2 regions of the Gordonia caeni genome follow, and region 1 is predicted to be linked to the other one. Evidence: riboswitches for the same ligand, from Rfam matches in the RefSeq annotation. Region 1 holds a riboswitch; the other holds the start of a gene.
What was found. Region 1 has a riboswitch for cobalamin ahead of metE (5-methyltetrahydropteroyltriglutamate--homocysteine S-methyltransferase). Riboswitches for the same ligand answer to the same signal wherever they lie in the genome.

Region 1 (14,984 bases):
GCAACGGTGCGCTGCGCCGCAAGCCCAAGCCGCGCACCCGCACCAAGGGCGGCGCCAAGGCCGCCTCCGGTGACGCCGTGGCCGCCCCGATGCAGGGCACCGTGGTCAAGGTGGCCGTCGCCGAGGGCGACACCGTCGCCGCCGGCGACCTGGTGGTGGTCCTGGAGGCCATGAAGATGGAGAACCCGGTGGCCGCGCACAAGGACGGCACCGTGACCGGCCTCGCCGTGGAATCCGGCGCCGCCGTCACCCAGGGCACCGTCCTGCTGGAGATCAAGTAGCCGTCCCGGCCGCACTCGAAATCCCTGGGTTGAGCGCAGTCGAAATCAATGCCGGCACGTGGTACCTCCGCGCGCTGCGCGCCGACGACCGGCTGTCCGACGTCCCGGCGCTGACCGATCTCGGTCTGCCCGATCCGACCGGCTACGTCGCCGGCGCCGACGGGACTGCGGGAGACGGGACTGCAGGAGACGGGACTGCGGGGGACGGGGACGGGATCCGGTGCGTCTGGGCGATCTGCATCCCCACCACGGGAGAACTTGTCGCCCTCATCGGCGTCGCCGGCACCGCCGGTGACGGCGAGGACCGGCCCGCGCAGTTGCGCGGTCTGGCCCGCTCCGGGTACGCCCACGCGCTCACCGAAGCGGCACCGTCGGTGTGCCGTTTCGCCCAGCAGGCACTCGGGCTGGCTCCCGGAGAATTGATCTCCGCGCCGCCCTGAGAACCCGTACGCGCCGGTTGACCGGCCGGTAGGTGTGTCCTTCGTCGCTTCCCGACGGGTTACGTGACAGTAGGTACTACCGATGGCGCAGTCCTGGCCTTACCGTGGACGAACCGGCTCCTCCCGATCCGGCCACTACCCCGTGCGCCGCGCAGCCCGCGCCACCCGGCCGCGGAGACCGCCGAAACCGTAGTCACCCGCCATGCCCATGGCACCGAAGCAGAGAAGGGCGCATGTTCCGTCGTATCGCGATTGTCAACCGGGGAGAAGCCGCCATGCGGCTGATCAACGCCGTCCGCGACCTGAATGCCGAGACCGCGCATTCCGCCGACCCGGACCGGCAGGCCGTGCAGACCGTCGCCTTGCACACCGATGTGGACGCCGGCGCCACCTTCGTCCGCGAAGCCGACCTCGCCTACGACCTCGGGCCGGCCTCGGCCCGCCCCTACATCGACCTCGAGGCCCTCGAGCGCGCCCTGATCGAGACCGGGGCGGACGCCGCCTGGGTCGGCTGGGGCTTCGTCGCCGAGGACCCGGCCTTCGCCGAGCTCTGCGAGAAGCTGGGCGTCACCTTCATCGGCCCGTCGGCCGAGGCCATGCGTCAGCTCGGCGACAAGATCGGCGCCAAGCTGATCGCCGAAGAGGTCGGCGTGCCGGTGGCGCCGTGGAGCCGCGGGCCGGTCTCCACCCAGGAGGAGGCCGTCGCGGCCGCCGAACGGATCGGCTACCCGCTGATGCTCAAGGCCACCGCCGGCGGCGGCGGTCGCGGCATCCGCATGGTGACCGACGAGTCCGAACTGGTCGACGCCTACCAGCGCACCCGCGACGAGGCGCAGCGCGCCTTCGGCAGCGGCGTGGTCTTCCTGGAGCGCCTGGTGACCGGTGCCCGCCACGTCGAGGTGCAGGTGATCTCGGACGGTCAGGGCACCGCGTGGGCCCTCGGTGTGCGCGACTGCTCGGTGCAGCGCCGCAACCAGAAGGTGATCGAGGAGTCGGCCTCGCCGGTGCTGAACCCGGAGCAGATCGAGGAGGTCAAGGCCTCCGCCGAGCGCCTGGCCGTCCGCGTCGGCTACCGCGGCGCCGCCACCGTCGAGTTCCTGTACCACCCGGGCGAGAAGCTCTTCGCGTTCCTGGAAGTGAACACCCGGCTGCAGGTGGAGCATCCGATCACCGAGGTCACCACCGACTTCGATCTGGTGCGCGCCCAGCTGCACGTCGCCTCCGGCGGCACCCTGACCGGCGAGCGTCCCGCCGAACGCGGCCACGCCGTCGAGGCCCGCCTCAACGCCGAGGACCCCGACCGCGACTTCGCGCCGTCGCCCGGCTACATCGCCCGCCTGGAACTGCCCAGCGGCCCGGGTGTCCGCGTGGACACCGGGGTCAGCGAGGGCGACACCATCCCCGCCGACTTCGATTCGATGATCGCCAAGATCATCGCCTACGGCAGCGACCGCGATCAGGCGCTGGCCCGCCTGCGCCGCGCCATGTCCCGCACCCGCGTGGTGATCGAGGGCGGCGCCACCAACAGCAGCTTCATCATCGACCTGCTCGCCCAGCCCGAGGTGATCGACGGCAGCGCCGACACCGGCTGGATCGACCGGGTCCGCGAACAGGGCCGTCTGGTCTCCACCCGCCACTCCTCCATCGCCCTGGCCGCCGCCGCGATCGACGCCTACGAGGAAGAGGAGCAGGTCGAGCGCAACCGCCTGTTCGCCACCGCGCGCGGCGGACGCCCGCAGGTGATGCACGAGAGCGGCCGCCCGCTGGACTTCAAGCTCCGCGGCGTCGGCTACCGCGTCCGGGTCGCCCGCATCGGAGCCAACCGCTTCCGCGTGGTGATCGAGGCCGGCGGCAGCGCCCAGACCGCCGACGTGCAGATCGAGCGCTTCGACGAGCACACCGGCCGCATCACCGTCAACGGCGAGCGCTTCCGCGTCCTCAACGACACCCACGGCCCCATCCACCTGGTCGACGTCGACGGCGTCACCCACCGAGTCAGCCGCGACGAGGGCGGCGTGGTCCGCTCCCCCGCGCCCGCACTGGTGATCGCGACCCCGCTGGAGGTCGGCGCCGAGGTGCAGCCCGGCGACCCGGTCCTGGTGCTGGAGTCGATGAAGATGGAGACGGTGCTCCGCGCGCCGTTCAGCGCGCGCCTGAAGGAGTGCGTGGTGACCGTCGGCGCCCAGGTGGAGACCGGCGCACCGCTGCTGCGCCTGGAGCCGATCGGCGACGACGACGAGGCCGAGCAGGGTGCGGCCGACGAGGCCGTGCTCGATCTGCCGCTCGCCTCGACCGACGTCGACCCGGCCGACCGCGCCGCGCAGGAGCGCGAGGATCTGCGCAGCCTGATGCTCGGCTTCGACGTGGACCCCGAGGACGGCAGCCGACTCCTCGACGACTACCTGGCCGTCCGCGAGGCCGAGATCGCCGACGGCAACCGTCCGCTGGAAGCCGAGACCGGACTGATCGGCGTCTTCGCCGACCTGGCCGAGCTGGCCCGCCGCCGCCCGTCCGACGACGACCTCCACGAGCGCGTGCACAGCGCCCGCGAGCACCTGCACACCTACCTGCAGAGCCTGGACGTGGAACTGGCGGGCGTGCCCGAGCAGTTCCGCACCAAGCTGGCCGCGGCCCTGGCGCACTACGGTGTCGACGAGCTGGAACGCACCGACGACCTCGAAGCCGCCGTTTTCCGGATCTTCCTGGCACTGCAGCGCCTGGACGACGTGGTGCCCGGCATGGCCGCGCTGCTGCGCCGCTGGATGAAGGAGCCGCCGCCCGCGCCCGAGCTGCGCGAGCACGTCGGGCACGTGCTCGAATGCCTGGTCGCGGCCACCCAGATCCGGTTCCCGGCGATCGCCGACCTGGCCCGAGGCGTGCTGTACGCCTGGTACGGCCAGCCGCGTCTGCGCCGCACCCGCGAGCGCGTCTACGCCGCCATCGACAGCGACCTGAACTACCTGGACGCCGACCCGGACGCCTCCGACCGCGCCGAGCGGATCGCCGAGATGGTCAAGAGCACCGAACCGCTGGTGCGCGTGCTGAGCCGCCGACTGGCCGACGACTCGTTGGACAACTCGGTGATGCTCGAGGTCCTCACCCGCCGCTACTACGGCAACAAGGGCCTGTCCGGGGTGACCGCTCACCGCGCCGGCGGCTGCACCTTCGTGATGGCCCAGCGCGGCGGCTCGGTCCTGGTGTCCGCGGCCACCAGCTTCGACGACCTCGACACCGCGATGTGCGGGCTCGCCGAACTGTCCGACGGCGCCGCCTCCATCGACGCCGACGTCTACGTGCGCTGGGACGACCAGCCCGAGGACCTCGACGAGATGGCGGCCCAGCTGCACGAGGTGGTCAGCGCCCGCGCGCTGCCCAACCAGGTGCACCGGGTCACCGCCACCGTGGCCGGCCACGGGGACGAGGCGATGCACCATCACGTCACCTTCCGCCCGTCGGCGACCGGCATGGCCGAGGACCGCCTGATCCGCGGACTGCACCCGTACATCGCCCAGCGCATGCAGATGGAACGTCTGCGCAAGTTCGACGTCACCCGCCTGCGGTCGTCGGACGACGAAGAGGTGTACCTGTACCGCGCGGTGGCCAAGGCCAACCCCGGCGACGACCGGCTGATCGCCTTCGCGCAGGTCCGCGACCTGACCGCCGTGTACGAGCAGGACGGCAACATCCTGACGCTGCCGACCGCCGAGCGCGCCTTCGAGGCCTGCGTGGACTCCATCCGCCGGGCCCAGGCCAAGCGGCCGTCGTCGAAGCGGTTCAACACCAACCGGATCGTGATGTACATCTGGCCGCCGCTGGACGTCTCCGAGGAGCAGGTGGCCCGCGTGGTCCGGCACACCTTGGGCACCGCGGCCTCCACCGACGGCGCCGGCCTGGAGGAGATCGAGCTGATCGCCCGCCATCGCGATCAGGAGACCGGCGACCTCACCAAGGTCTCGGTCCGGGTCAGCGTCGACGCGGCCGGGGAGACCAAGATCACCGTCGGCGAACCCGACGACGCCCCGATCGAGCCGGTGGACGAGTACCGCCAGAAGGTGCTGCGCGCCGCCAGCCGGAACACCGTCTACCCGTACGAGCTGACCGATCTGCTCGGCGACTTCACCGAGTACGACCTGAACGACGCCGGTGAGCTGGCGCCCGTCGACCGGCCCAAGGGCCGCAACACCGCGGCCGTGGTGGTCGGCGTGGTCTCCACGCCCACCGACAAGTACCCCGAGGGCATCCGCCGGGTGGTGATGCTGGGCGACCCGACCAAGTCCCTCGGCGCCCTCACCGAACCGGAGTGCCGTCGCTACATCGCCGCGCTCGACCTCGCCGAACGCGAGCAACTGCCGGTCGAGTGGTACGCCCTCTCCTCGGGTGCCGCGGTGAAGATGGACTCGGGCACCGAGAACCTGGACTGGGTCGCGGCCGCGCTCAAGCGCATCGTCGAGTTCACCCAGGACGGCGGCGAGATCAACATCGTCGTCAGCGGCATCAACGTCGGCGGCCAGGCATACTGGAACGCCGAGGCCACCATGCTGATGCACACCAAGGGCATCCTGGTGATGACCCCGGACTCGTCGATGGTGCTGACCGGCAAGCAGGCCCTGGACTTCTCCGGCGGCGTCTCCGCCGAAGACAACTACGGCATCGGCGGCTACGACCGGGTGATGGGCCCCAACGGCGAGGCGCAGTACTGGGCGCCGAACCTCACCGCCGCCCGGGCGATCCTGATGTCGCATTACGCGCACGCCTACATCGAGCCCGGTGAGGACGGCCCGCGCGCGGCGCAGACCTCCGACCCCGTCGACCGCGACATCTCCGATTTCCCGCACGATCTGCCCGACAGCGAGTTCGCGACGGTGGGCGAGATCTTCTCGGCGACCGCCAACCCGGACCGCAAGAAGCCGTTCGACATCCGCTCGGTTATGCGCGCGGTGGTGGACCAGGATCATCCGGCGCTCGAGCGCTGGGCCGGGATGGCCGACGCCGACACCGTCGTCGTGCAGGACACCCACCTGGGCGGCAACCCGGTCACGCTGATCGGTATCGAGTCGACGCCGGTGGCCCGCCGCGGCTTCCTGCCCACCGACGGCCCGGACACCTTCAGCGCCGGAACCCTGTTCCCGCAGTCGTCGAAGAAGGCGGCCCGCGCGATAAACGCGGCCAGCGGCAACCGGCCGGTGGTGGTCCTGGCCAACCTGTCCGGCTTCGACGGTTCACCGGAGTCGCTGCGCAAGCTGCAGCTGGAGTACGGCGCCGAGATCGGCCGCGCGATCATCAACTTCGACGGCCCGATCGTCTTCTGCGTGATCTCCCGGTACCACGGCGGTGCCTTCGTCGTGTTCTCCAAGGCGCTCAATCCGAACATGACGGTGCTGGCCATCGAGGGCTCGTTCGCGTCGGTGCTCGGCGGCGCGCCGGCGGCGGCCGTCGTCTTCGCCGGTGAGGTGCGCACCCGCACCGAGAACGACCCGCGCATGCAAGAACTGCAGACGCTCGTGGAGAACGCCTCGGACACCGATCACGCCAACGTGGCCGCCCAGCTCGAAGAGGTGCGCGCCTCGGTGCGGGCCGAGAAGCTCGCCGAGGTGGCCGCCGAGTTCGACGCGGTGCACAGCATCGAGCGGGCCGTTCGCGTCGGCTCGGCCGATGCGATCATCCGCGCCGCCGAACTGCGTCCGCGCATCATCGAGGCCATCACCGCCCCGCGCTGATCTGCGAGTTCGACTCCGCTCGGCCGGCGGCTGCCGGTCGAGCGGAGTCGAGACCGCCTCGGGTCAGGCGCGCACGGCTTTGGCCGCGTCCACCATCGCGGTCAGGGCTTCGGTGACCTGCTCGGTGGTGCGGGTCTTGAGACCGCAGTCCGGGTTCACCCACACTCGCTCGGCCGGGACGGCCGCGAGCGCCTCGCGCAGCAGCGAGGTCATCTCGGCCGCATCCGGGATGCGCGGCGAGTGGATGTCGTAGACGCCCGGGCCCACCTCGTTGGCGAAGCCGATCGCATTCAGATCGTCGAGCACCTCCATGTGCGAACGGGCCGCCTCGATGGAGGTGACGTCGGCGTCCAGGTCGGCGATCGCGCCGATCACGTCACCGAACTCCGAGTAGCACAGGTGCGTGTGGATCTGCGTCTGGTCGGCGATCCCCGATGTGGACAGGCGGAACGCGCCCACCGCCCACGTCAGGTAGTCGGTGCGGTCGGCCGACTGCAGCGGCAGCAGCTCGCGCAGCGCGGGCTCGTCCACCTGGATGATGCCGACGCCGGCGCGCTCCAGGTCGACGGTCTCGTCCCGGATCGCCAGGGCCACCTGGTCGGCGGTCTCGCCGAGCGGCTGGTCGTCGCGCACGAACGACCACGCCAGGATGGTGACCGGCCCGGTCAGCATGCCCTTGACCTGCTTGTCGGTCAGCGACTGGGCGTGCGTGATCCACCCGACGGTCATCGGGGTGGGACGGCTGACGTCGCCGTACAGGATCGGCGGCCGCACGCAGCGCGACCCGTACGACTGCACCCAGCCGTTCGCGGTGGCGAAGAAGCCGGTCAGCTGCTCGGCGAAGTACTGCACCATGTCGTTGCGTTCGGGCTCGCCGTGCACCAGCACGTCCAGGCCGATCTGCTCCTGCAGCGCGATCACCGCGGCGATCTCGGCCTCCATCTGCGTGCGGTAGGCCTCCTGGTCGATCTCCCCGGTGCGCAGCTGCTGTCGTGCCCGGCGGATGTCGCCGGTCTGCGGGAACGAGCCGATCGTGGTGGTCGGCAGTTCCGGCAGGTTCAGCGCCGTTCGCTGCGCCTCGCGGCGGGCGGCGGCGTCGGTGCGCGTGCGGTCCGCCTCGGTGAGCGCCTGCAGGCGCTCCCGGACGGCGGCGACGTGGGTGCGCGGGTCGCCGGCGCGCGAGGCCAGCGCCTCGCGGGCGGCGTCGAAGGCGGCCGCCTGATCGTCGCGCCCGTTCACCAGTGCCCGCGACAGCGCGGCCACCTCGTCGAACTTCTCGGCGGCGAAGGCCAGCCAGCCGCGCAGCGCCGGGTCCAGCTCGTCCTCACCGGCGAGGGTGTACGGCACGTGCAGCGTCGAACACGAGGTGGACACGGCCAACTCGCCGACGTGCTCACGCAGACCGGTCAGCGTGGCCAGGGCGGCGTCCAGGTCGGTGCGCCAGATGTTGCGGCCGTCCACCACCCCGGCGACCACCAGCTTGTCGCCCAGGCCGGCGGCGGCGACCGTGTCGGCTGAGCCGTAGACCAGGTCGACGCCGACGGCCTCGACACCGGTGCGGCCCAGCGCGGCCAGGGAGGCCCCGGCGTCGCCGAAGTAGGTCTGCACCAGCAGCTTCGGCCGGTCGGTGAGCGCCCCCAGGCGGGTGTAGACGCGTTCTGCCGCCTCGGCGAGCCCCTCGTGGGAGTCGGTCACCAGGACCGGCTCGTCGATCTGCACCCACTCGGCGCCGGCGGCGGCCAGCTGCGACAGCAGCTGCTCGTACAGCGGGAGCAGGTCGTCGAGCCGGGTCAGCGGCGCGGGGCCGTCCACGTCGGCGGCCTTCGAGAGCGCCAGGAAGGTGATCGGGCCGATCACGACCGGGCGCGCCGGGACGCCCTGCGCGGTGGCCTCGGCGAGCTCGTCGAGCACCTTGCTCGCGTCGAGCACGAAGACGGTGTCCGCGCCGATCTCCGGGACCAGGTAGTGGTAGTTGGTGTCGAACCACTTGGTCATCTCCAGCGGGGTGACGCCGTCGTCACCGCGGGCCGCGGCGAAGTAGCGGTCGAGCGGATCGGCGATGCCGGCGACCCGGGGCGGGAGCGCGCCCAGCAGGACCGCGGTGTCGAGCATCTGGTCGTAGTACGAGAAGGTACCGACCGGAATCGAATCCAGTCCGGCCTCGGTCAGTTCCTGCCAGCCGGTGCGGCGCAGCGTCGCGGCGACCTGTTCCAGCTCGGCCTGGCTGATCCGGCCCGCCCAGTAGCCTTCGACGGCGCGCTTCAGCTCGCGGTCGGCGCCGATCCGGGCGATGCCCGGGACTGTGGTGTGCAAACCCATCGTTCTTCTTTTCTCCTGCATAAGGGTGACGGCGTGCGCCCTACCCGGAAGAGACGAAGAGCCCGTGAAAGAACGCACTTCGACTTCGCCCGAGTCCACGAGGCGGCACGTCACCGGATGCGGCGCATCCGGTACAACGGGCAGGTCTTCGGGCTGATCGGCGTGCGCCGTGGCGCTCCTAATGGCCGTCGCTTCCCAGGCGCACTCTCGTGCGTCCAGTGCGTGGTGACGGCGGTCGTTCCGATACACCGCTGCGGGTCAGCTCCGGAGTCTCACCGGATTCCCTCTCGCGAAATACACTGCGCGACGCAGTAATTCGCTCGACGTCCGCGCGGTCACAGGGGCTCCTGGGCGACGGCGCTACGGACGAACCGATTGCGACTCCGAGTCTAGGCCGCGAGTAGACTGGGTGTCATCATGGCTCCGCGGAGTGATTCTAATTCCGGGGATCGGTCCCGTCCGGTCGCCGGAATCGTCCTGGTCGCTCGCGGCGACGAGCGGATCGAGCCCGGCGACGACGAGGTCCCCCAGATCGAGCGGCTGCGCGTGCTGCTGGCCAGTTTCGGCGCCGGCGGCTGCGACGAGCTCTACGTCGCGCTCGGGAGCCGGGTGGTGGCCGCGCCCGAGGACACCTCCACCACCTTTTACCTTCCCGAGTGGTACGACTCCCTCGATGCGACGGTGAACGCCGCGCTCGGTTTCGCCGCCGGGCGCGACGACCTGGCCGGGGTGATGCTCCAGACGGTCGACAGCCAGGACGTCAGCGACGTCGGGATCGCCCGATTGCTGCACACCGCTCGCCGCGCCACCGATGTGATGGTGCGCGCGACGGCGCACGGGCACTGGGCCCAGCCGGTGTACGTCGGCTCCGTCCTGCTCAGCGATGCCGCAGGCCTGATCGCCCAGTCCGGCGGTGCCATTCGCTTTCTCGGCGATCACGCCGGCGACGTCGTCACCGTCGACTGCTCCGACCTCGCCTGATCCCAGCTCCCGTCCGCAAACCCAGCGCCCGGCCACAGACCCAGCGCTCGCGACTGCTGGGTTTGCGCACGACTGCTGGGTTTGCGCACGACTGCTGGGTCTGGCGCTACCGTCAGCGCCAGGCGAAGACGGGCTGCTCCAAGTGGTCCACGCGGGTGTCCACGCCCATCACCACCACCTGTGCGAACTGGTAGATCACCGCGGCGGTGGGGGCGTGCACCCAGCGGCCGGCGATCGGGATGCGGATCACCGGCCGGGACGATTCGGGGATGGAGTCGAAGACGGCCGGCGCCGTCAGCTCGTCCAGGGTGACGAAGAAGAGTTCGTCCACCTCGTCGGGGCTCGGCGTGGGCACGACGGGTTCGTCCACCCAGCACACCACCGGGGTCATCAGGTACCCCGAGCGGGTGGCGTAGTCGTCGAGCACCCCGATCACGCTGTCGGGCCCCAGAGCGACGCCGAGCTCCTCGTCGAGTTCTCGCAACGCCGCCTCGACGACGGTCTCCCCCGGATCCAGCCGGCCGCCGGGCAGCGCGAACTGACTGGCGTGGTTGCGCATGGTGGCCGGTCGCCGCGCCACCCAGATGCCGCGCCCGGCGTCACCGGGGGCGACGGTGATCGCGACAGCCGACGGGCGCAGCGCCGCGGCGCCGGGAGCCGGCGAAATCACCCGCCGGTCCCAGTCCGCCAGCCGCCGTGTCGCCAACTCCCGGGTCAGTTCCATACTCGGGTTGTACCCCACGGCGGCGCTACCCGACAGTCACTCCAGTTCCACCAGCAGATCCCCGGCACCGACCTCGGTCGCCGGACCCACCACGACGCGGCGCACGGTGCCGCCGGCCGACGCGGTGATCGAGGCTTCCATCTTCATCGCCTCGATGGTGCCGATCGCGCTGCCCGGGGCCACCTCGTCGCCGACCGCCACCGACACGGTCACCACGCCCGCGAAGGGCGCACCGACGTGGTTCGGGTTGTCCTTGTCGGCGCGTTCACGCACCTGGACCGAGACGTCGGCACTGCGGTCGCGCACCGGCACCGGCCGCAGCTCGCCGTTCAGCGTGCAGATGACGGTGCGGATGCCGGCGGTGTCGGGTTCGGAGACCGCCTCCAGGGTGATCAGCAGGTCGACGCCGTCGCGCAACCGGGCCCGGTGCTCCGGACCCTGCTGCAGGCCGTAGAAGAACTGGTAGGCGGGCAGGCGCGAGGTGTCGCCGAACTCTTCGCGGTGAGCCAGGTATTCGGCGGTCGGCCCAGGGAACAGCAGGCGGTTGAGCGTCGCGCGACGTTCCTCGCCGGGCACCGACAGTGCCGCGACGTCCTCGTCGCTCAGCTGTTCCTCCTCCTGCAGCTCCGACCGGCCGGCCAGGATCTGCTCGCGCAGCGGTTCGGGCCAGCCGCCGGCGGGCACCCCCAGTTCGCCGCTGAGGAAGCCGACCACCGAGTCGGGGATGTCGTAGGCCGTCGGATCGGCCGCGAACTCCTCGGCGGTGATGCCCTGCGCGACGAAGGCCAGCGCCAGGTCGCCGACCACCTTCGACGACGGGGTCACCTTGACCGGGCGGCCGAGGAGACGGTTGGCACCGGCGTAGGCCTCCTCCACCGCCTCGAAGCGGTTGCCGACGCCGATCGAGATGGCCTGCTGCCGCAGGTTCGACAGCTGGCCGCCGGGGATCTCGTGGTCGTAGACGCGGCCGGTCGGCGCCGGGATGCCGGACTCGAAGGTGCCGTACATGCGGCGCAGCGTCTCCCAGTACGGCTCGAGCGAGGTCACCTTCTCCAGGTCCAGACCGGTGTCGTACTCGGTGTGCGCGGCGGCGGCGACGATCGCCGACAGCGACGGCTGGCTGGTGGTGCCCGACAGCGGTGCGCTGGCCCCGTCGACGGCGTCGGCGCCGGCCTCCCACGCCGCCATGTAGGTGGCCAGCTGACCGCCGGGGGTGTCGTGGGTGTGCACGTGGATCGGCAGGTCGAAGCGCTCGCGGAGCGCACCGACCAGGGTGCGTGCGGCCGCCGGGCGCAGCAGCCCCGCCATGTCCTTGATGGCCAGCACGTGCGCCCCGGCCTCGACGATCTCCTCGGCCAGGCGCAGGTAGTAGTCGAGCGTGTACAGGTCCTCGGCGGGGTCGGCGAGGTCGCCGGTGTAGCTCATGGCGACCTCGGCGACGGTGGTGCCGGTCTCGCGCACGGCGTCGATCGCCGGTCGCATGGCGTCGACGCTGTTGAGGGCGTCGAAGATGCGGAAGATGTCCACGCCGGTGCGGGCGGCCTCGTCGACGAAGGCGGTGGTCACCCGGGTCGGGTACGGCGTGTAGCCGACGGTGTTCTTCCCGCGCAGCAGCATCTGCAGGCAGACGTTGGGCAGCGCCTTGCGGAGCCGGGCCAGCCGCTCCCAGGGGTCCTCTTTGAGGAACCGCAGGGCGACGTCGTAGGTGGCTCCGCCCCAGCATTCCACCGACAGCAGTTCCGGCGTCAGCGCCGCGACGTACGGCGCCACCGAGACCAGACCGCTGGTGCGCACGCGCGTGGCCAGCAGCGACTGGTGTGCGTCGCGGAAGGTCGTGTCGGTCACCGCGAGCGCCTTCTGCTCGCGCAGGGCCCGCGCGAAGCCCTCGGGGCCCAGCTGATCGAGGCGCTGCTTGGAGCCTGCCGGCGGATCGGTGAGCTCTACTGGGCTCAGCTCGGGAAGCTTGGTGTGCGGGTGGACGGTGGTGGGCACCTCCCCGTGCGGGCGATGCACCGTCACATCGGCCAGGTAGTTCAGCAGCCGCGAGCCTCGTTCTGAGGAGCGCTCAGCGGTGAGCAGCTCGGGACGGGAGTCGATGAACGACGTGGTGATGGCGCCGGCCTGGAAGTCCGGGTCGGCCAGCACCGCCTTCAGGTAGTCGATGTTGGTGTGCACGCCGCGGATCTTGAACTCGGCGAGCGCGCGCTGCGCACGGATCACCGCGGTGTGGAAGTCACGTCCGCGGCAGGTCAGCTTCACCAGCATCGAGTCGAAGTGACCGGTGATCTCACTGCCCAGCGCGGCCGCGCCGTCCAGGCGCACCCCGGTGCCGCCGGGCGCGCGGTAGACGTTGATCCGGCCGGTGTCCGGGCGGAACTCGTCGGCCGGGTTCTCGGTGGTGATCCGGCACTGCAGGGCCGCACCGTGCACCTGGATCGACTCCTGCGTGAGCTTCAGATCGGGCAGCGTCTCCCCCGCCGCGATCCGCAGCTGCGCCGACACCAGGTCGACGTCGGTGATCTCCTCGGTGACCGTGTGCTCCACCTGGATCCGCGGATTCATCTCGATGAAGTAGTGGTGGCCGCGCTCGTCCACCAGGAACTCCACGGTGCCCGCGCAGGTGTAGCCGATGTGCCGGGCGAACTTCACCGCATCGTCGCAGATCTGTTGGCGCAGAACCGGATCCAGGTTCGGGGCCGGCGCCAGCTCCACCACCTTCTGGTGGCGGCGCTGCAGCGAGCAGTCCCGCTCGTACAGGTGGATGACGTTGCCGTCGGCGTCGGCCAGGATCTGCACCTCGATGTGCCGCGGGTTCACCACGGCCTGCTCCAGGAACACCGTCGGATTGCCGAAGGCCGAGTCGGCCTCCCGCGAGGCCGCGGCGATCGCCTCGGCCAGTTCCTCCGGGGCCGCCACCCGCCGCATGCCGCGGCCGCCGCCGCCGGCGATCGCCTTGACGAACACCGGGAAGGTCATCGATTCGGCCGCCCGCAGCAGTTCGTCGACGTCCGACGACGGCTCGCTGCCAGCGAGGACCGGCAGGCCCGCCTCGCGGGCGGCCTGCACCGACTGCTTCTTGTCGCCGGTCAGCTCCAGCACGCGGGCGCTCGGCCCGACGAACGTGATCCCCGCCGCGACGCAGGCGGCCGCCAGCTCGGGGTTCTCCGAGGCGAAGCCGTAGCCGGGATAGATCGCGTCGGCGCCGCTCAGCTCGGCGGCCCCGATCAGCTCCTCCACCGACAGGTACGCCTGCACCGGACGGCCGGGTTCGCCGATGCGGTAGGACTCGTCGGCCTTGCCGCGGTGGATACAGTTGCGGTCCTCCACCGGGTACACCGCCACCGTGCCCGCACCGAGCTCGTATGCGGCGCGGAATGCGCGGACGGCGATCTCGCCGCGGTTGGCCACCAGGACTTTGCTGAACATCACTGCCTCGTCGGTTCGTTGCATGGATGGTTGCCGCGGCGGGTCACCGTGACACCGTGCTGACGTACGAATCCGTCGTCGGCCGCGGGCGGGATCGTCCACACCGGGCCGACGACGGCTCTCGTGACTGCCAATCTATTCTGTCAGGCCGGTACGGGGCGCTGAATGGGACCGTCGTAGGCCGAGAGCGGACGGATCAGTGCGTTGGACCGGGCCTGTTCGACGATGTGCGCCGTCCAGCCGCTCACCCGGCTCATCACGAACAGCGGCGTGAACATCGCGATGTCGAAGCCCATCAGGTGATAGGCCGGTCCGGTCGGGAAGTCCAGATTCGGCTTGATCCCGGTGCGCTCGTCCATCGCGGCCGCGAGCTCGGTGTAGATGTCGAGCCAGCGCGTCTCGCCGACGTGCTCGGAGACCGCGACCAGCGCGTCGTACATGGCCGGCACCCGCGAGTCTCCGTTCTTGTAGACGCGGTGGCCGAAGCCCATCACCTTGTCCTTGGCGTCGAGCTTGGCCGTCAGCCAGTCCCGGGCCCGGGCGGCGTCGCCGATCTCGATCATGTCGTGCATGACGGCCTCGTTGGCGCCGCCGTGCAGCGACCCCTTCAGCGCGCCGATCGCCGCGGTGACCGCACTGTAGAGATCGGACTGCGTGGAGGTCACCACGCGCGCGGCGAAGGTCGAGGCGTTGAAGCTGTGTTCGGCGTAGAGGACCATCGACTGCGAGAAGGCGTCGACGATGACGCGGTCGGGCACCTCCCCGAAGCACATGTTCAGGAAGTTCTCCGCGTAGCCCAGCCCGTGGTGCGGGCCGATCGGTTCCAGCCCACGGCGCCGGCGGAAGTCCGCGGCGACGATGGTCGGCAGCACCGCAAGCAGACGCAGCGACTTGTCGAGGTCGGCCTCGACGGTCGGCACGTCCTCCTCGGGGTCCTCACTGCCCAGGTAGCTGACCATCGTCCGCATCACGTCCATCGGATGGCAGGTCTCCGGGATCCGGGCCAGCACCGCCTGCGCCGACCGGTTCAGCCGCCGGTTGGCGCGCTCGCGCTGGGTGAACAGCGCCAACTGCGCATCGGTCGGGAGCTCACCGT
Region 2 (14,984 bases), on a different contig from region 1:
CTGTGCGCCCCGCCCGGGCTGTCCAGCGCGACCGCTGCGCCGGAGAACCTGAACACCTCCGAGCAGGCGGTCGACCAGTTCACCACGCCCGACGTGGTGCCGCTGGACCAGATCGACGTCGCCGCACTCCGGCTGGCCGAGCCCGGCACCCTGACCGTCGGCACCCTCTCGGATGCGCCGCCGAGCATCTGCCTCAACGGCTCCGGCACCTACACCGGCTTCGACAACGAGCTCCTCAAAGCGGTCGGCGAGAAGCTGGGGCTCGAGGTGAAGTTCGTCGGCACCGAGTTCGCCGGCCTGCTCTCCCAGGTCGCCAACCGGCGGTTCGACGTGGGGTCGTCGTCGATCACCACCACCGAGGAACGCCGCCAGACCGTCGGCTTCACCAACGGTTACGACTTCGGCTACTTCTCGCTGGTCGGCTCGCAGGACGGCCAGATCCGCGGCTTCAGCGACCTGGGGCCGTCCCACCGAATCGGCGTGGTCCAGGGCACGGTGCAGGACGACTTCGTCACCAACACCCTCGACCTCGACCCGGTGAAGTTTCCCGACTACGCCACCGCGTACGCCAACCTCAAGAGCGGGCAGATCGACGTCTGGGTGGCCCCCAGCCAGCAGGCCGAAGGCGCCATCAACGAGGGCGACGGCATGGCCATCCTGGAAGACACGTTCAGCGTCAACAACTTCGTCGGCTGGGCCACGCCGCTCGGCGACCAGGCACTGATCGACGCCCTCAACAGCGGCCTGGACGCCGTCATCGCCGACGGCACCTGGGCCGAGCTGTACACCGACTGGGTGCCGCGGGAGCTGCCCGAGGGCTGGAAGCCGGGCTCCAAGGCCGCGCCGCAGCCGGAACTGCCGGACTTCCGCGCCATCGCCGCCGAGAACGCGACCGACCCGCAGTCGCCGGCGGTCGCGAGCAAAGGCACGCTGGCACAGCTGAAGGACACGTTCTTCAACTGGGACCTGTACAAGAAGGCGTTCCCCGAGCTGATCAAGACGGGTCTGCCGAACACCATCATCCTGGCGCTGGCGTCCGGCGTGATCGGCACCATCGCCGGCATGCTGCTGGCCGTGGCCGGGATCTCGCGGTCCAGGTGGCTGCGCTGGCCGGCCCGCATCTACACCGACGTCTTCCGCGGACTCCCCGCCGTCGTGGTGATCCTCATCATCGGCCTGGGCGTGGGCCCCCTGGTGCAGAATCTGACCGGCGGCAATCCGTATTGGCTCGGCGCCCTGGCACTGGCCCTGCTGGCCGCGGCCTACATCGGCGAGATCTTCCGCTCCGGTATCCAGAGCGTGGAGGCCGGACAGATGGAAGCCGCTCGCGCACTGGGGTTGTCGTACCGGCGGTCGATGGCACTGGTGGTGATCCCGCAGGGCGTGCGCCGCGTCCTGCCGGCGTTGATGAACCAGTTCATCGTGCTGATCAAGGACTCCTCGCTGATCTACTTCCTCGGTCTGCTGGCGACCCAGCGCGAACTGTTCGCCGTCGGCCGCGATCTGAACGCCCAGACCGGCAACCTGTCTCCGCTGGTGGCCGCCGGCCTGGTCTACCTGGCGTTGACGGTGCCGCTCACCCACCTGGTCAATCACATCGACAAGCGTCTGCGGACTGGAAAGGCCTGAGATGAGCACTCCCGAAGTCCCGCTGGCCACCCCCGACCCGGTGTCGCTCACCGGCCGCGACCTGCACCTGTCGTTCGGCGACAATCAGGTGCTGCGCGGAGTCGACATCCAGGTGGACGCCGGCACGACGACCACCGTGATCGGTCCGTCGGGCTCGGGCAAGTCCACACTGCTGCGCGTGCTGAACCGGTTGCACGAACCGCAGTCGGGCGACATCCTGATCGACGGCCGCTCGGTCCTCAAAGACAACCCCGACGAACTCCGCCGCCGGATCGGGATGGTCTTCCAGCAGTTCAACCTGTTCCCGCACATGACCGTCGCCGACAACATCGCGCTGGCACCGCGCAAACTACGCGGCCTGAGCAAGGACGAAGCGCGCGAGCTGGCGCTGGCGCAGCTGAACACGGTGGGACTGGTCGACAAGGCCGACGTCCGTCCATCGACGCTGTCCGGCGGCCAGCAGCAGCGCGTCGCGATCGCCCGCGCGCTCGCCATGGCGCCGCAGATCATGTTCTTCGACGAGGCGACCAGCGCTCTGGACCCCGAGCTGGTCAAGGGGGTGCTGGCGCTGATGACCGAGCTGTCCCGCGAAGGCATGACGATGGTCGTGGTGACCCACGAGATGGGTTATGCCCGAGGGGTTTCCGACAACGTGCTGTTCATGGACGAGGGCGTGGTGGTCGAGACCGGCACCCCGGATCAGCTGTTCGAGGATCCGGAGAGCGAGCGCCTCCGGGCCTTCTTGTCCGAGGTGCTCTGACCCCGGCCGGGGGCCGCAGCAGCTATTGCGCGGCGACGGCGGCGAGGTACTCCGGGGACTCGTAGAACGGGGCGAAGCGGCGGCGGAGCAGGCCGGACAGATAGCCCTCCGCCTCGAGTCGTGCGATCACCGGCGGACCGAATCGCAGGGCCTCCTCGTGCAGGTCGTCCTCGGTGATGCCGAGGTCTTCCAGGACGTCGGCGACCGGTGTGGCGCCGTAGGTGTCGAAGACCTCGTCGACCCCGGAGTCCAGGAGGGTCCGGAAGTACTCGGTCTGCCGGAAGGTTCTCCAGAACTCGAATATCAGGACCACCACGTCTTCGACGTCGGCCTCGGTGACGGTGTCTCGGAATCCGTTGAGGGTCTGATCGGCCCGGCCGTGCCAGAACTCGCGGACCGCCTCCAGCAGCAGTTCGTCGGAGTCCTCGCTGGCCGAATCGAGCACGAACGCGGTCCCGCGCCGCGTCCACTTCTCCACCGTCCCGGCGAACCGCCTGGCGGTGCGCGCACCGAACCGGTTCTCCACCGCGTGCTGAACCACCTCGACGACGGTGTCGGCGGTGGTCGGGCTCGCCAGCACCTGCCCCATCGCCCGCTGCGCCACGTCGAGTTCGACTGCGGTGGAGGCGAGTTCGTCGAAGCGGCGGGTGGACATCACCTCGGTCAGATCGGTGGTCTCGTGGATCTCGTGCCGGTACAGGCGCGCGGCCACCTGCCCGACCAGTTCGGGGATCGCCCCTTCAACGGGGAACTGCATCGTGTACTTGCGGGCGACCGCCTTGATCAATTCGCGCGGCATCACCGTCTCCAGGGGGATCGTGCCCGATTCGGTGAGGAAGAACGTGACCTCGTGCTCGACGAGTTCGGCGAACTCGGCGTCGTCGGTGAGTTGCCGCAGCCCGAATGCCACCTGAGCTTCGAGCAGCCGAGCGGCGAGGTCGCTGGTGGTCTCGTCCATGGCAGCCAGCCTAGGCCACCGCCGCGCGGGGCGGCGCGCTCAGTCGCCCACGTCCGGGCCGAGGACCTGGATCTCCCGGCGGCCCGGCCGCTCCCCGAACACGCCGCGGCGGCGCCGGTCGACGGCCACCACCGCGGTGACCACCGCCAGCAGACCGGCGATCGGCCACAGCGCACCGGCCAGACCGATCCAGTGCAACGTCCCCGCGCCGACCACGCCGCCGACCAGGAGCGCCGCCCACAGCGACAGGTGGCGGGCCCACAGCATGCGCGGTCCGCCGTAGAAGGCGTCCACCAGGCGCTGTCCCGCCTTGACCAGGGCCCCTGTCATGTAGGTGAGCCCGATGCTCGCCTCGCCTGCGGTGAGGAAGGTGGCGTTGACGACGCCCATCGACAGGGGCAGAAGGATCGTGACCGGCCACTCCGAATGGACCAGGTTCGCCAGGAGGGCGGTGATCCCGACCAGCGCGCTGCTGGAAGCCAGCACCAGGGTGCGACCGTCCCAGTGCCTTACCAGGACCGCACCCAGCACGGCGCCGCCGAAGAAGCAGCCGATCAGCGTTGCGGCCAGGCCGGCGGTGGCCAGCCGCCCCTCGGCGATGCTGGTGGCCAGTTCGGTGGTGTTGCCGCTCATGAACGACACGAAGAAGCCGCCGAGGAAGACGTAGCCGACGGCGTCGAGATACCCCGCGGCCGCAGACAGCAGCACCGCAAGGTTCACCTGCCGCCGCTGAATCTTCTTCACGACGACATTCTGGCACTGCGCACGTGACCTGCCGGACCGGGTCGACTCCAGACCGGCGCATGTCGTCCGTCCGGAGGCTTGCGGCGCGGGCGGCGGTCGACTTGCATCACCGTGGTGCCATCACGTTCCCTTTTCGTCCGGCTGGTCCCCGCCTGCGCCGCGCTGCTCCTGGTGACCGCCTGCGGCAGCGGACCCCAGGGGACCGGCCCGTCCCCGGAAGCAACCGGCTCCACTGCCGCCGGGGTCGGCGGCCCGGAGAACCCCTCGGGGACCATCACCTTGTCGTGGGCCGGCGACAACATCCTCGGCTCCGACGACCAGTTCGGCGGTCTCACCCTCCCGGCGGCGTGGGAGCAGAACGACAAGGACCCCGCCTACTTCTTCCAGAACGTCCGGAAGTACTTCGACGAGTCGGACCTGACGATCGCGAATCTCGAAGTGGCCCTGACTCAATCCCGCACCAAGCGAGACAAGGGCGGCGGCGAGGTCTACCACTTCCACGGTGAACCGGCGTTGGCGAAGACACTTCCGGCCGGCGGCATCGACGTGGTCACCATCGCGAACAATCACACCTGGGACTACGGCCGCAAGGGTTTCAACGACACCATCGCCGCCCTCGACGAGGCCGGGGTGGACTACGTCGGGACCGGTAATCCCGGCTACGACGGCTCCGACTACGACTTCTCGCTGCTGCGCGAGGTGAACGGCATCCCGGTGGGGCTGGTCAGCTACCAGACCTGGCAGGACACCCCAGCGATCCGCGCGAAGATCACCGCCGACATCGAGGGCCTGCGCAAACGCGGAGCCGCCGTGGTGATCCCCTACTTCCACTGGGGCATAGAGTCCGAGCACCTGCCGTACGAGGTGCAGCGCGACCTCGCGCGCGTCGCGATCGACGCCGGCGCGGATGCGGTGATCGGCACGCACCCGCACGTCCTGCAGTCGATGGCGGTCTACGACGGGCGGCTGATCGCCTACTCGCTCGGCAACTTCGCCTTCGGCGGCAACACGAATCCGGCCGACAAGCGCACCGTGATCCTGCAGACCCGCCTGACGGTGCACGAGGGCGCCGTGACCGGCGTGGACTACCGGGTCATCCCGACGCGGCTGTCCCGGCAGGAGGGCTACAACGACTACGTGCCCACCCCGTACCGCGGGGCGCAGCGCCGCCAGGTGCTCGGCTTCCTGAACGAGATCTCCCCGACCCTGGACGGCACCGTCTCCGATCAGTTCACGCCCGTCCCGTGACGGACGGGGGGATCTCGGCGCTTTGAGCGACCTCCAGCGTCGGTTCAAGCACCGAAATCCGGGGCCGACCTCAGCGCAGTTCGACGGGGACGTCGGCGCCGCCCTCGCGGGTGAGGCGCGGGCCCATCTGGACCAGCATGGGTTCGGCCGCGAAGCCACCGGCGAACAGGACCTGGCCCTGACCGAAGCCGGTGGCCTGCTCGCGGAGTTCGTCCGGCGCGTAGCCGAAGACCGATCCGAGTTCGGCGAGGTCGCGCGGCGAACTCATCCGCATCAGGCCGAGGTTGTCGCACTGGGACAGCGCATTCGGGTGCACCTTGGACGGACGCTGCGTGGACATCAGCAGCCACAATCCGTACTTGCGGCCCTCGGCGGCGATCTGCACGATCCGTTCGGTCAGCAACTTCTGGATCGGCGTGACCGGATTCGGCGGGCACAGGTTGTGCGCCTCGTCGATCACGATCAGCCGGCCGATCCGCTCGTGCCGGTGCGCCCAGAGATGATCGAGGATCGCCAGGGCGGCCGCCCGCGGTTCGACACCGGTGTCGAACCCACTCAGGTCGACCACGGTCGCGTCCGGGCGGGCGTCGATCACGTCGACGGCGCCGCGGTCTCCCCAGGCCCACAGCGTCCAGTCGGCCACTCCCAGGTTCTCCAGCCGGATCGCGAGCCGGCTGAATTCGGGGTCGGGCTGGGCCCGCAGCCACTGCACCAGTGAATCGCGCAGTCCCAGGGACTGCCGTTCACCGGCGGCGAGACCGATCACGTCCATGGCGTCGCGGATCTTCGCGTCGATGCGCAGCAGAGCGTTGAAGTCGTCCGGATCCTCCACCGGGTCCACCTGCAAGAGTGCCGCCCGCGAGGTCAGCTGCATGTTCAGATAGCGGATGTGCAGCGGATCAGTGGCGTCGGGGCCCGCACCGCACACGCGGATGTCACGCGCGGCCAGTTCGGCGGCGAGGTCGGCGGGCGCGTCCTCGCGGATCTCGGGCAGCCGCACGAAGTCGCCGTTGGGATCGAGGATCACCAGCGGCAGCCTGGTGTGCAGCAACACCTGCTCCAGCAACACCCCGAGCGCATAGGTCTTGCCCGAGCCGCTCTGACCGCACCAGAAGGTGTGTCGATTGAGGCGTGGCGCCCAGAGGTGGGCGGGCTCGGAGCCGCCGAATCGGGTACCCACGGTCAGCTCTGCAGTCATGACTGAAGATCGTAGGCTGTCGGCGACGCCGTCTCGGGCTCCTCCGGACCGGCCGGCGGTGCCGGACGGCGCACCAGTTCCACCGCCACCACCAGCACGATCAGTGCGACGACGAACCAGACCACGCTCGCCACGGTCACCGGGCGCGTGACGACCAGGCCCACCACCCCGGCCGCGACGGCCAGGGCCACGATGGTGGTGCGCCACCGCTCCACCACGGCGCCCACCCGTCCGGTGGCCCCGCCGTGGGCGTCCAGTGCCGTCCGCACCCGCCCGAAGCCGGCGGCGCACACCCCGCGCAGAGCGCGCGCCGGACGGGCGGGTCCGGCGAACCAGGCCCCGATCGCCACCAGCACGCCGAACACGGTGAGCGCGACGATCGTCGACGACATCAGGCCGGTGACCTGATCGAAGATCACGCCTGCCACGTCCCGCGGCAACTCTCCCGGACTGATCGCGTTCAGAAAGACGTTGCGGCCGATCCAGATTCCCAGCGACATCAAGGCGAAGACCACCGCGGCGGCGGTCGCGGTGCCGGCGAGGGCCCGCCGCGGCGACACCGCCACTAGTACTCCGGCGATCAACAGGATCACCACCACCCAGGGCAGCCAGTAGCCGCCGATCACCGCCACGTCGTAGACCGCACGGACCAGGGCCAGCGAATCCGCGCTCAGGATCGGGATCTCCCGGCCGCGGTCGGCCGGCGCGATGCCGTCGAGGAACGGCATGCCGCGGTCGGCCAGGAGTGCGCGCACCGCAGCGACCACCGGTTCCAGCCGGAGGCTGAGGACTCCGTCCTCGGACAGCCGCGCCAGCGCACCCGGGTCGTCGTCGAGCACCTGCGTCGTCCGATGGTGACTGAGCCGCAGGCTGGCCGCCCAGAGGTCGGCGAAACGCTCCGAGGCCACCAGCTGCTGCGTCGTCGCGGAGATCAGGTTCTGCAGCCCGGCGACGGTCGGGGCCTCGAGCAGCCCGAGCGCCGCGGCCGCGCGCGGCGGCAGTTCACCGTCCTGCAGCTGGCCGAACAGTTCACTGACGCGCCTATCCAGGTCAAGCGTCGCATCCAGCTGGTCGGTCACCTGATCGGTCACGAAGGCCTGCACCTGCGGGTCCGATGCCAGCGGCGCGAAGGTGGAGACGAAGCGATCGGTGTCGACCAGTTGCATCCTGGCCCAGGTGCCGACGGCGGCGACCGGGGCCAGCAGCAGACCCACCGCCACCAGCACGATGCACGCGGTGGTGCGCAGCTTCCGGTGCGAGCGCGGCCAGGCCTGCGCGGCCAGCTCGGCGTTGCGCACCTCGAGGGCGGCGACACGTTCCCGCAGGGCGGCGAGCTCCGCCTCGTCAGTCACCGCGGACCTCGGCGCGCAGCAGTGCCTCCAGCACGGTTACGACCCCCTGATCGGTGTTGCTCGGAGCCAGGTAGCGGGCCCGGTCACGCACCTGCGGATGCGCGTTGGCCATTGCGAACGACCAGTCGGCGGCGTCGAGCATCTCCAGGTCGTTCAGGTAGTCGCCGAACACCGCGGTCTGCGCGGGGGTGATCCCGAGGTCGTCCTGGAGGGTTCGGACGCCGATTCCCTTGTCCACCCCCGACGCCATCAGATCGATCCAGTTGGGTCCGGAGACCACCACCTGGCAGCGGTCGCGGAAGCCGGCGAAGTGCTCCCGCTCCGCGGAGGCGGCATCGTCGAAGTCGAAGACCGCGAGCTTGAGGATCTCGTCGTCGACGGCCAGCAGATCGTCGACCTGTGTCAGGCGCACGTAGTACTTGTCGGACTCGGCGACGAACGGCAGGTCCTGCCGCTCGACGAAGCCGCCGCTCTTGCCGCACACCACCACCCCGAGGTCGCGGCCGGCCGCACTCGCGGCGCGCACGGCGTCGATCACGTCGGCGGCCAGATCCCGGTCGAGGGTGGTGGAGGCGCGCAACCGGCCGTCGTGGACCACCAGGTTGCCGTTCTCGGCGATGTACGACAGCCCCGCGGGCGAATGCGCGAACAGCGTCTCCAGCGTGTAGTACTGGCGGCCGCTGGCCGGGACGAACCGGATCCCCCGCTCGCGCATGGTGTCCAGCAGAGGCCAGAAGGCGTCGGGCACCTCGCCCGCATCGGTCAGCAGCGTGCCGTCCATGTCGGCGACGACCAGACGCAGGTCTTCGGGCAATGAAGTGAGTCGGAATTCGGCCACGCCTGCATCCTCACACCCGCCGTGCGGAACCGACAGGCGGTCCAGCCGGTGACAGGCGAATCGTGTCCGAAACGGCTCCGGTGCGGTCAGGCCCGTGCGTCGCGGTCGTCGGCACGCATGTCACGCGTCACCCACTCGGTCACCGGGCGCCCGGCGCACAGGTGCTCGTCGACCAGCCGGTCCATCCGCTCCGGACGCATCTGCGCGTACCAGGTCCCCTCGGGGTAGACCACCATCACCGGTCCCTGCCCGCAGGGAAACAGGCAGCCGGTGACGGTCGTCAGCACGTCGTCGTCGCCGAGACCGCGCCGATCCAGCGCGGCGCTCAGGGTCTGCGCACTCTCCCGGCTGCCTTCGACGCTGCACCGGGGGCCGCGGCAGACCAGCACGTGCCGGGCGAAGCCGGGGACGGCCTCCCACGCCGGGGAGACGATCGGCGCGGTCCGGGTCCGGGCAGGTGTGCCGCCGCGGCCGACGGCCTCCTCGAGGAGGTCGGCGAAGCCGTCGTACTCGGTGAGCAGCGGCGCCACCCGCACTTCGGGCGTCGCGCCGTCCGCCGGCCGGCTCCGCAGCCAGTGCCCGACGATTCGCGCGAGCCAGGAGTCCTGCTTCGCGTCGCCGAGGGTCTGTCCGCTGACCAGCAGCACCGTTTCGGCGCCCGCGGCGGCCGCCGCGTCGAGGGCCTCGGTGATCGGGGTGTCCGAGCCACCGAGCACGGCGACCCGGAACTCGACACCCGGCCTGCCGTCGCGCACCCGGTCGAGTGCGCGTCCGAGCGCGGGCGCCGGCAGCCCGCCCCGGTCGGTGGGTGCGGTCACGATCACCCAGTCCGCGGTCACCGGCCGGCTCCGTCGACCGGAACGGTCGGCACGGTGGTCCCGCACAGCACCACCATCGGCGCGCCGGTGCGCGGATGGGGCACGACCTCGGCGTCGAGCCCGTAGACCTCGGCCAGAAGCTCCGGGGTCAGCACCTCGGCGACCGGTCCGTGCGCCACCACGCGGCCGCCGTCGAGGACGATCAGGTGGTCGCAGTACATGGCGGCCAGCTGAAGGTCGTGCAGCGCCGCGACGGCCGTCACGCGCAGGGCGCGCAGCAGCTGCAGCACTTCCAGCGATGCGGACACGTCGAGGTGATTGGTCGGCTCGTCCAGCAGCAGCACCGCCGGCTGCTGCGCCAGGGCCCGCGCGATCTGCGTCTTCTGCCGTTCCCCACCGGACAGCGACTGCCACGTCCGGCGGCGCAGCGGCTCCAGGCCGAGCAGTCCGATCGCCTGGTTCACCAGCTCGCGGGTGTCGGTGCGACGCAGCCGGCCGCCGGCCCGGGGAATGGTGCCCAGGTCGACGATCTGCTCCACGGTGAGCTCGGTTTCGGTCGCCGAATGCTGTTCGACGGTCGCGACCACGCGCGCGAAATCGCGGCGCGGATAGTCGCCGACGGGCTTCCCGTCGAGCAGAACGCGCCCGGAATCCGGCCGGGTCCATCGTGCGATCGTCGACAGCAGGGTGGTCTTGCCCGAGCCGTTGGGCCCGATCAGACCGGTGAAAAGGCCCGCAGGCACCGCGGCGCTCACCTCGCTCAGCAGCCGCTTCTCACCGACCGAGAAACTCACGCCCTCGAGGTCTATCGACGGCGGCGACTCGGGGAGATCACCGATCATGCGGCGGCCCCGTGGCGGCGGAGGATCCACACGAAGACCGGGACGCCGACGATGGCGGTGACCAGACCGAGCGGGAGCTCCTGCCCGGCCTTCACCGTGCGTGCCAGGACATCGGTCCACACCAGCAACAACGCCCCGACGAGTGCGGTCACCGGCAGCAGCCGCTGATGGAGCGGGCCGACGAGCAGGCGGGCGAGGTGCGGGATCACCAGGCCGACGAAGCCGATGATCCCGGTCTGCGCCACGATCACCGCGGTACACAGGGACACCAGGATGTACAGAACCCAGCGCGTCACGGTGACCGGCACCCCCAGGCTCGTCGCCGCGCGGTCGCCGAAGGCGAAGGCGTCGAGCGACCGCGCATACGCCCACACCACCACCAGGGTGACGCCCACCATCGCCGTCACCACGATCGTCGACGGCCACCGCGCTCCGGCGACCGAGCCGAGCGTCCAGCGCAGCACGGCGTCCGCCGCGCCGCGGTCGCCGAAGTAGATCAGTGCCGAACTGATGGCCGCCCCGCCCTGCGCGACGGCGACACCGGCCAGGATCAGTCGATTCGGCAGCAACGCCCCGGTCCGCGTGGTGGCGATCGCGAAGACCAGGCCCAGCGCACCCATCGCACCGATGAACGCCGCCGCCGAGACCGCGCCGATCCCGGCCAGGGCGCCCGCCCCGATTCCGGTGGTCAGGGCCAGCACCGCACCGACCGAGGCGCCCGAGGACATGCCGAGCAGGTACGGATCGGCCAGAACGTTACCGGTCAGCGACTGCAAGACGTTGCCGCAGACGGCGAGCCCCGCGCCGACCGCTGCCGCGGTCACCACGCGGGGCATCCGCAGGTTCACCACGATGTGCTCGTTGGCCGCATCCACTCCGCCGAGCAGTCCCAGCCGCGATCCCACCGCCGCGAAGACTTCGCCGAGACTCAGTCCGACCGAGCCGATGACGACGCCGACTGCGATGCTCACCACCAGCAGGGCGACGAGTGCGGTCACCAGTGCCGCATAGCCCAGGCCGGACCTGGCAGTCCACGCCTGCGTCGCCGGAGCCACGCCGATCAGCGCGCGCCCAGGTACTGCGACAGCTTCACCGCACCGTCGATGGTGCGCGGGCCGGGCGTCGACTCCGAGAACGGCACCACCAGGTACGACTCGTTCTTGACGGCCGTCAGGCTCTGCAGAGCCGGGTCGGACTCCAGGTACGCCTTCTTGTCTTCAGCGGTGGAGAACAGCGCGTCGATCAGGACGATGACGTCCGGATCGGCCTTGACCACCTGCTCCCAGCTCGCGTCGGTCCAGTTGCCGGACAGGCCGGCGAAGATGTTCGTCGCACCGACCGCGTCGATGATGAGCTGCGGTCCGCCGTCACCGGCGCCGACCGACGGCGTATCGGTGCCCGCGTCCCACCAGAGCACGCTGGTGCCGCGCCCGGCATCGGCGGTCTTCAACTCGGCCAGCGTCTCCCGCATCCGCTGGTTCTCGCGGTCCGCCTCGTCGGTGCGCCCGAACAGCACGCCGTAGTCCGAGGCTTCTCCGGCGATCGCATCCCATGAGGGGGCCGGCCGGTCGTCCTTGTTCTCGCACCCGAACGGCGAGACGTAGGTCGCGATACCCAGGCCGGCGAACTCGTCCCGGCTGCCGATGCCGCCGTCGGTGAAGGCCGACGAATAGGACGCCGCCACCAGGTCGGGCTTGGCGGCGAGCACCGTCTCCAGGTCCGGGTACTTGGGCGCGAGCACCGGCACGGAGTCGTAGGCCTCCTTGAACTGGGGCGCGATCTGATCGTCGAGGTAAGCGGTGCCGACCAGGTCCTTCTCGGCGCCGATCGCCAGCGCCGATTCGGTGGCGCCCTGGTTGACGGTGATGCCGCGGGTGGCCGGTGCCGCCAGGCTGACCGTCCGGCCGCAGTTCTGCAGTGTCACCGCGCCCGTGCCCTGCGGGGAATCATCGGTCCCGCAGGCGGTGAGGGAAACGGTCAAAGCGGCCGCTGCCACCACGGCAGCGATCGAGGAGAGGGTGCGCACGGCTACCCGCCTTCCATTCTCGTGGAGTACAAGGTGGTCGGTCGCGGCCGGTCTCCTGGCTACGCAGGGCCCACCGGAAACGGCACCTTCCCGGGCACACATGGCACCCAGTGGCCGGGATTCCTCCCGAAACCGTCTCCGGACCTGCTTACAGTGGCGAGAACCGCGCCGGCTTTCCACCGGACTTCCCGAACACCGCGACGTTCTAGGCATGGTAGCCCGGTGGCCGGCGCCGGTAGTCGCAGCACCGTAGCCACAGGAGGGCCACATGACCGAGAAGCGTTTTCACGTTGAGCACCGCCCCGACGAGCAGCGCTACGTGCTCATCGACCGCACGGCCGACGGCCGCGAGATCGGTGAGGAATCGTACGTCGACGTCGCCGGCGACGACGGCGCCACCGCGCGCGTCCTCTTCCATACCGCGATCGCCGCCGACTACGGCTCCCAGGGACTGGCGTCGCTGCTGGTACAGAGCGTCGTGGACGATGTGGTGGCCCGGGGCTACACGATCGTTCCGGTGTGCCCGTACGTCGCCAAATGGCTTCCGGAACATCCGCAGTACGACGAGCACGTCGTCGACCCGGCGCCGGTGCACCTGGCGGCGGTGAAGGACCGGCAGCAGTGAGCGCCCGCCGCCGGCGGGAATATCGGGAGCGGCGCGGCCATTGATCCGGACATGAGCGAGATCGAATTCGGCCTGGACACCTTCGGCGGTGTCACCAAAGACGAGCAGGGCCGGCCGCTGCCGCACGCCCAGGTGATCCGGGATCTGGTCGAGGACGGCGTCGTCGCCGACCAGCTCGGCCTGGACTTCTTCGGCGTCGGCGAGCACCACCGCCCGGACTTCGCCGTCTCCAGCCCGGAGATGGTGTTGTCGGCGGTGGCCGGCCGCACCGACCGGATCCGGCTCGGCTCGGCGGTCACCGTCCTGAGCTCGGACGACCCGGTACGGGTCTTCGAGCGGTTCGCCACCCTCGACGCCGTCTCGAACGGTCGCGCCGAGATCGTCGCCGGGCGGGGCTCGTTCATCGAGTCCTTCCCGCTGTTCGGCTACGACCTGAGTGACTACGAGGTGCTGTTCGAGGAGAAGCTGCAACTGCTGTCCGCCCTCTTGACGGAGGAGCCGGTCACCTGGTCCGGTTCCACCCGGGCCGGGCTGCGCGACCAGCGCGTCTACCCGGTCACCGAGAACGGCATCCGCGCCTGGGTGGGGGTCGGCGGCAGCCCCGAGTCGGTGGTGCGCACCGCGCGCTACGGCTTCGGGCTGTTCCTGGCGATCATCGGCGGCTCGGCCGATCGGTTCGCGCCGTACATCGATCTGTTCGAGCGCGCCCAGGACGAGTTCGGGGTGCCGCGCGCTCCGGTCGCCGTGCACTCGCCGGGGCTGGTGGCCGAGACCGACGAGGAGGCCCGCGAGGTGACCTACGACGGCTGGCTGGAGTTCCGGCGGCAATTGGGCCGTGAACGCGGCTGGCCCGACCCGGTCCCCGGCGACTTCGAGCGCGAGATCCATCAGGGCGCCCTGTATCTCGGATCCCCGGAGACCGTCGCCCGGAAGATCGTCCGGACCCTGGGCACGCTGAAAGTGGACCGCTTCGACCTGAAGTACGACCAGCCCGTCCCGCACGCCGCCCAGCGCCGCTCCATCGAGCTGTACGGCGAACGCGTGGTTCCGCTGGTCAAGGACATGCTGGCGTAGCATCGGCACCAGCACCCAGCAGAGGCGGCACACCCCATGAGCACCATCGATACGACCACAGACAGTTCACCCGGCGGACGGATGCCGGTGGCCTTCGTGGGGCACGGCAGTCCGACGAACGCCCTGGACCGCAACCGGTACACCGAATCGTGGGAGGCGTTCGGGCGAGCCGTCCCCACGCCGCGTGCGATCCTGGTGATCTCCGCGCACTGGTACACCAACGCCACCGCGGTCACCGCGATGCCGCGGCCACGGACCATTCACGACTTCTTCGGCTTCAGCCAGGAGCTCTTCGACGTGGAGTACCCGGCCCCCGGATCACCCGAGCTGGCCGAGCAGGTGGCCGACGTGGTGAAACCGACGTGGGTGGGCCAGGACATCGACAGCTGGGGCATCGACCACGGCACCTGGTCGGTGCTGCGGCACGCCTTCCCCGACGCCTCGATCCCGGTGGTGCAGCTCTCGCTCAACTCGTTCAAGGACTACGACCACCACCTGGAGCTGGGCCGCAAGCTGGCCCCGCTGCGCGATCAGGGAGTGCTCATCATCGGCAGCGGGAACATCGTGCACAACCTGCGCACCATCGATTTCCGCAGCGCCGACACCGGTTTCGACTGGGCGCGCCGGTTCGACGACGCCGCCGCCGAGATATTGACCCGCTCCCCCGGCGACGTCCTCGACCTGCAGGCCCACCCGGACTTCGCCCGTTCCGTGCCCACCCCCGACCACTTCCTGCCGCTGCTCTACGTGGCCGGTATCGCCGACGCCGAGCCCCTCGATCTGCTGGTCGACGGCTACACCGCGGGCTCGATCTCGATGGCCGCCTACACCCTCGGGCTCGACCCGGAGCTGCTCACAGCTCGCTGACGCGG

Region 2: another riboswitch for cobalamin. It lies ahead of ABD732_RS08660 (ABC transporter substrate-binding protein); the one in region 1 lies ahead of metE (5-methyltetrahydropteroyltriglutamate--homocysteine S-methyltransferase).

What each region holds. Positions count from the first base shown of each region.
Region 1 is NZ_BAAAZW010000006.1:60,554-75,537, reverse strand. Features, by position in the region: gene ABD732_RS11160 (acetyl/propionyl/methylcrotonyl-CoA carboxylase subunit alpha) at 1-281, shown strand, start outside; gene ABD732_RS11155 (hypothetical protein) at 311-721, shown strand; gene ABD732_RS11150 (ATP-binding protein) at 955-6,438, shown strand; gene metE (5-methyltetrahydropteroyltriglutamate--homocysteine S-methyltransferase) at 6,502-8,757, opposite strand; cobalamin riboswitch at 8,880-9,084, opposite strand; gene ABD732_RS11140 (hypothetical protein) at 9,175-9,738, shown strand; gene ABD732_RS11135 (NUDIX hydrolase) at 9,851-10,462, opposite strand; gene ABD732_RS11130 (pyruvate carboxylase) at 10,499-13,888, opposite strand; gene ABD732_RS11125 (bifunctional 2-methylcitrate synthase/citrate synthase) at 14,032-14,984, opposite strand, start outside.
Region 2 is NZ_BAAAZW010000004.1:311,041-326,024, forward strand. Features, by position in the region: gene ABD732_RS08605 (ABC transporter substrate-binding protein/permease) at 1-1,629, shown strand, start outside; gene ABD732_RS08610 (amino acid ABC transporter ATP-binding protein) at 1,631-2,389, shown strand; gene ABD732_RS08615 (hypothetical protein) at 2,412-3,347, opposite strand; gene ABD732_RS08620 (YoaK family protein) at 3,387-4,091, opposite strand; gene ABD732_RS08625 (CapA family protein) at 4,206-5,339, shown strand; gene ABD732_RS08630 (ATP-binding protein) at 5,410-6,537, opposite strand; gene ABD732_RS08635 (hypothetical protein) at 6,534-7,889, opposite strand; gene ABD732_RS08640 (Cof-type HAD-IIB family hydrolase) at 7,882-8,727, opposite strand; gene ABD732_RS08645 ((2Fe-2S) ferredoxin domain-containing protein) at 8,814-9,566, opposite strand; gene ABD732_RS08650 (ABC transporter ATP-binding protein) at 9,563-10,387, opposite strand; gene ABD732_RS08655 (FecCD family ABC transporter permease) at 10,384-11,385, opposite strand; gene ABD732_RS08660 (ABC transporter substrate-binding protein) at 11,448-12,413, opposite strand; cobalamin riboswitch at 12,442-12,628, opposite strand; gene ABD732_RS08665 (GNAT family N-acetyltransferase) at 12,682-13,038, shown strand; gene ABD732_RS08670 (LLM class flavin-dependent oxidoreductase) at 13,090-14,112, shown strand; gene ygiD (4,5-DOPA-extradiol-dioxygenase) at 14,194-14,979, shown strand; gene ABD732_RS08680 (ABC-F family ATP-binding cassette domain-containing protein) at 14,966-14,984, opposite strand, start outside.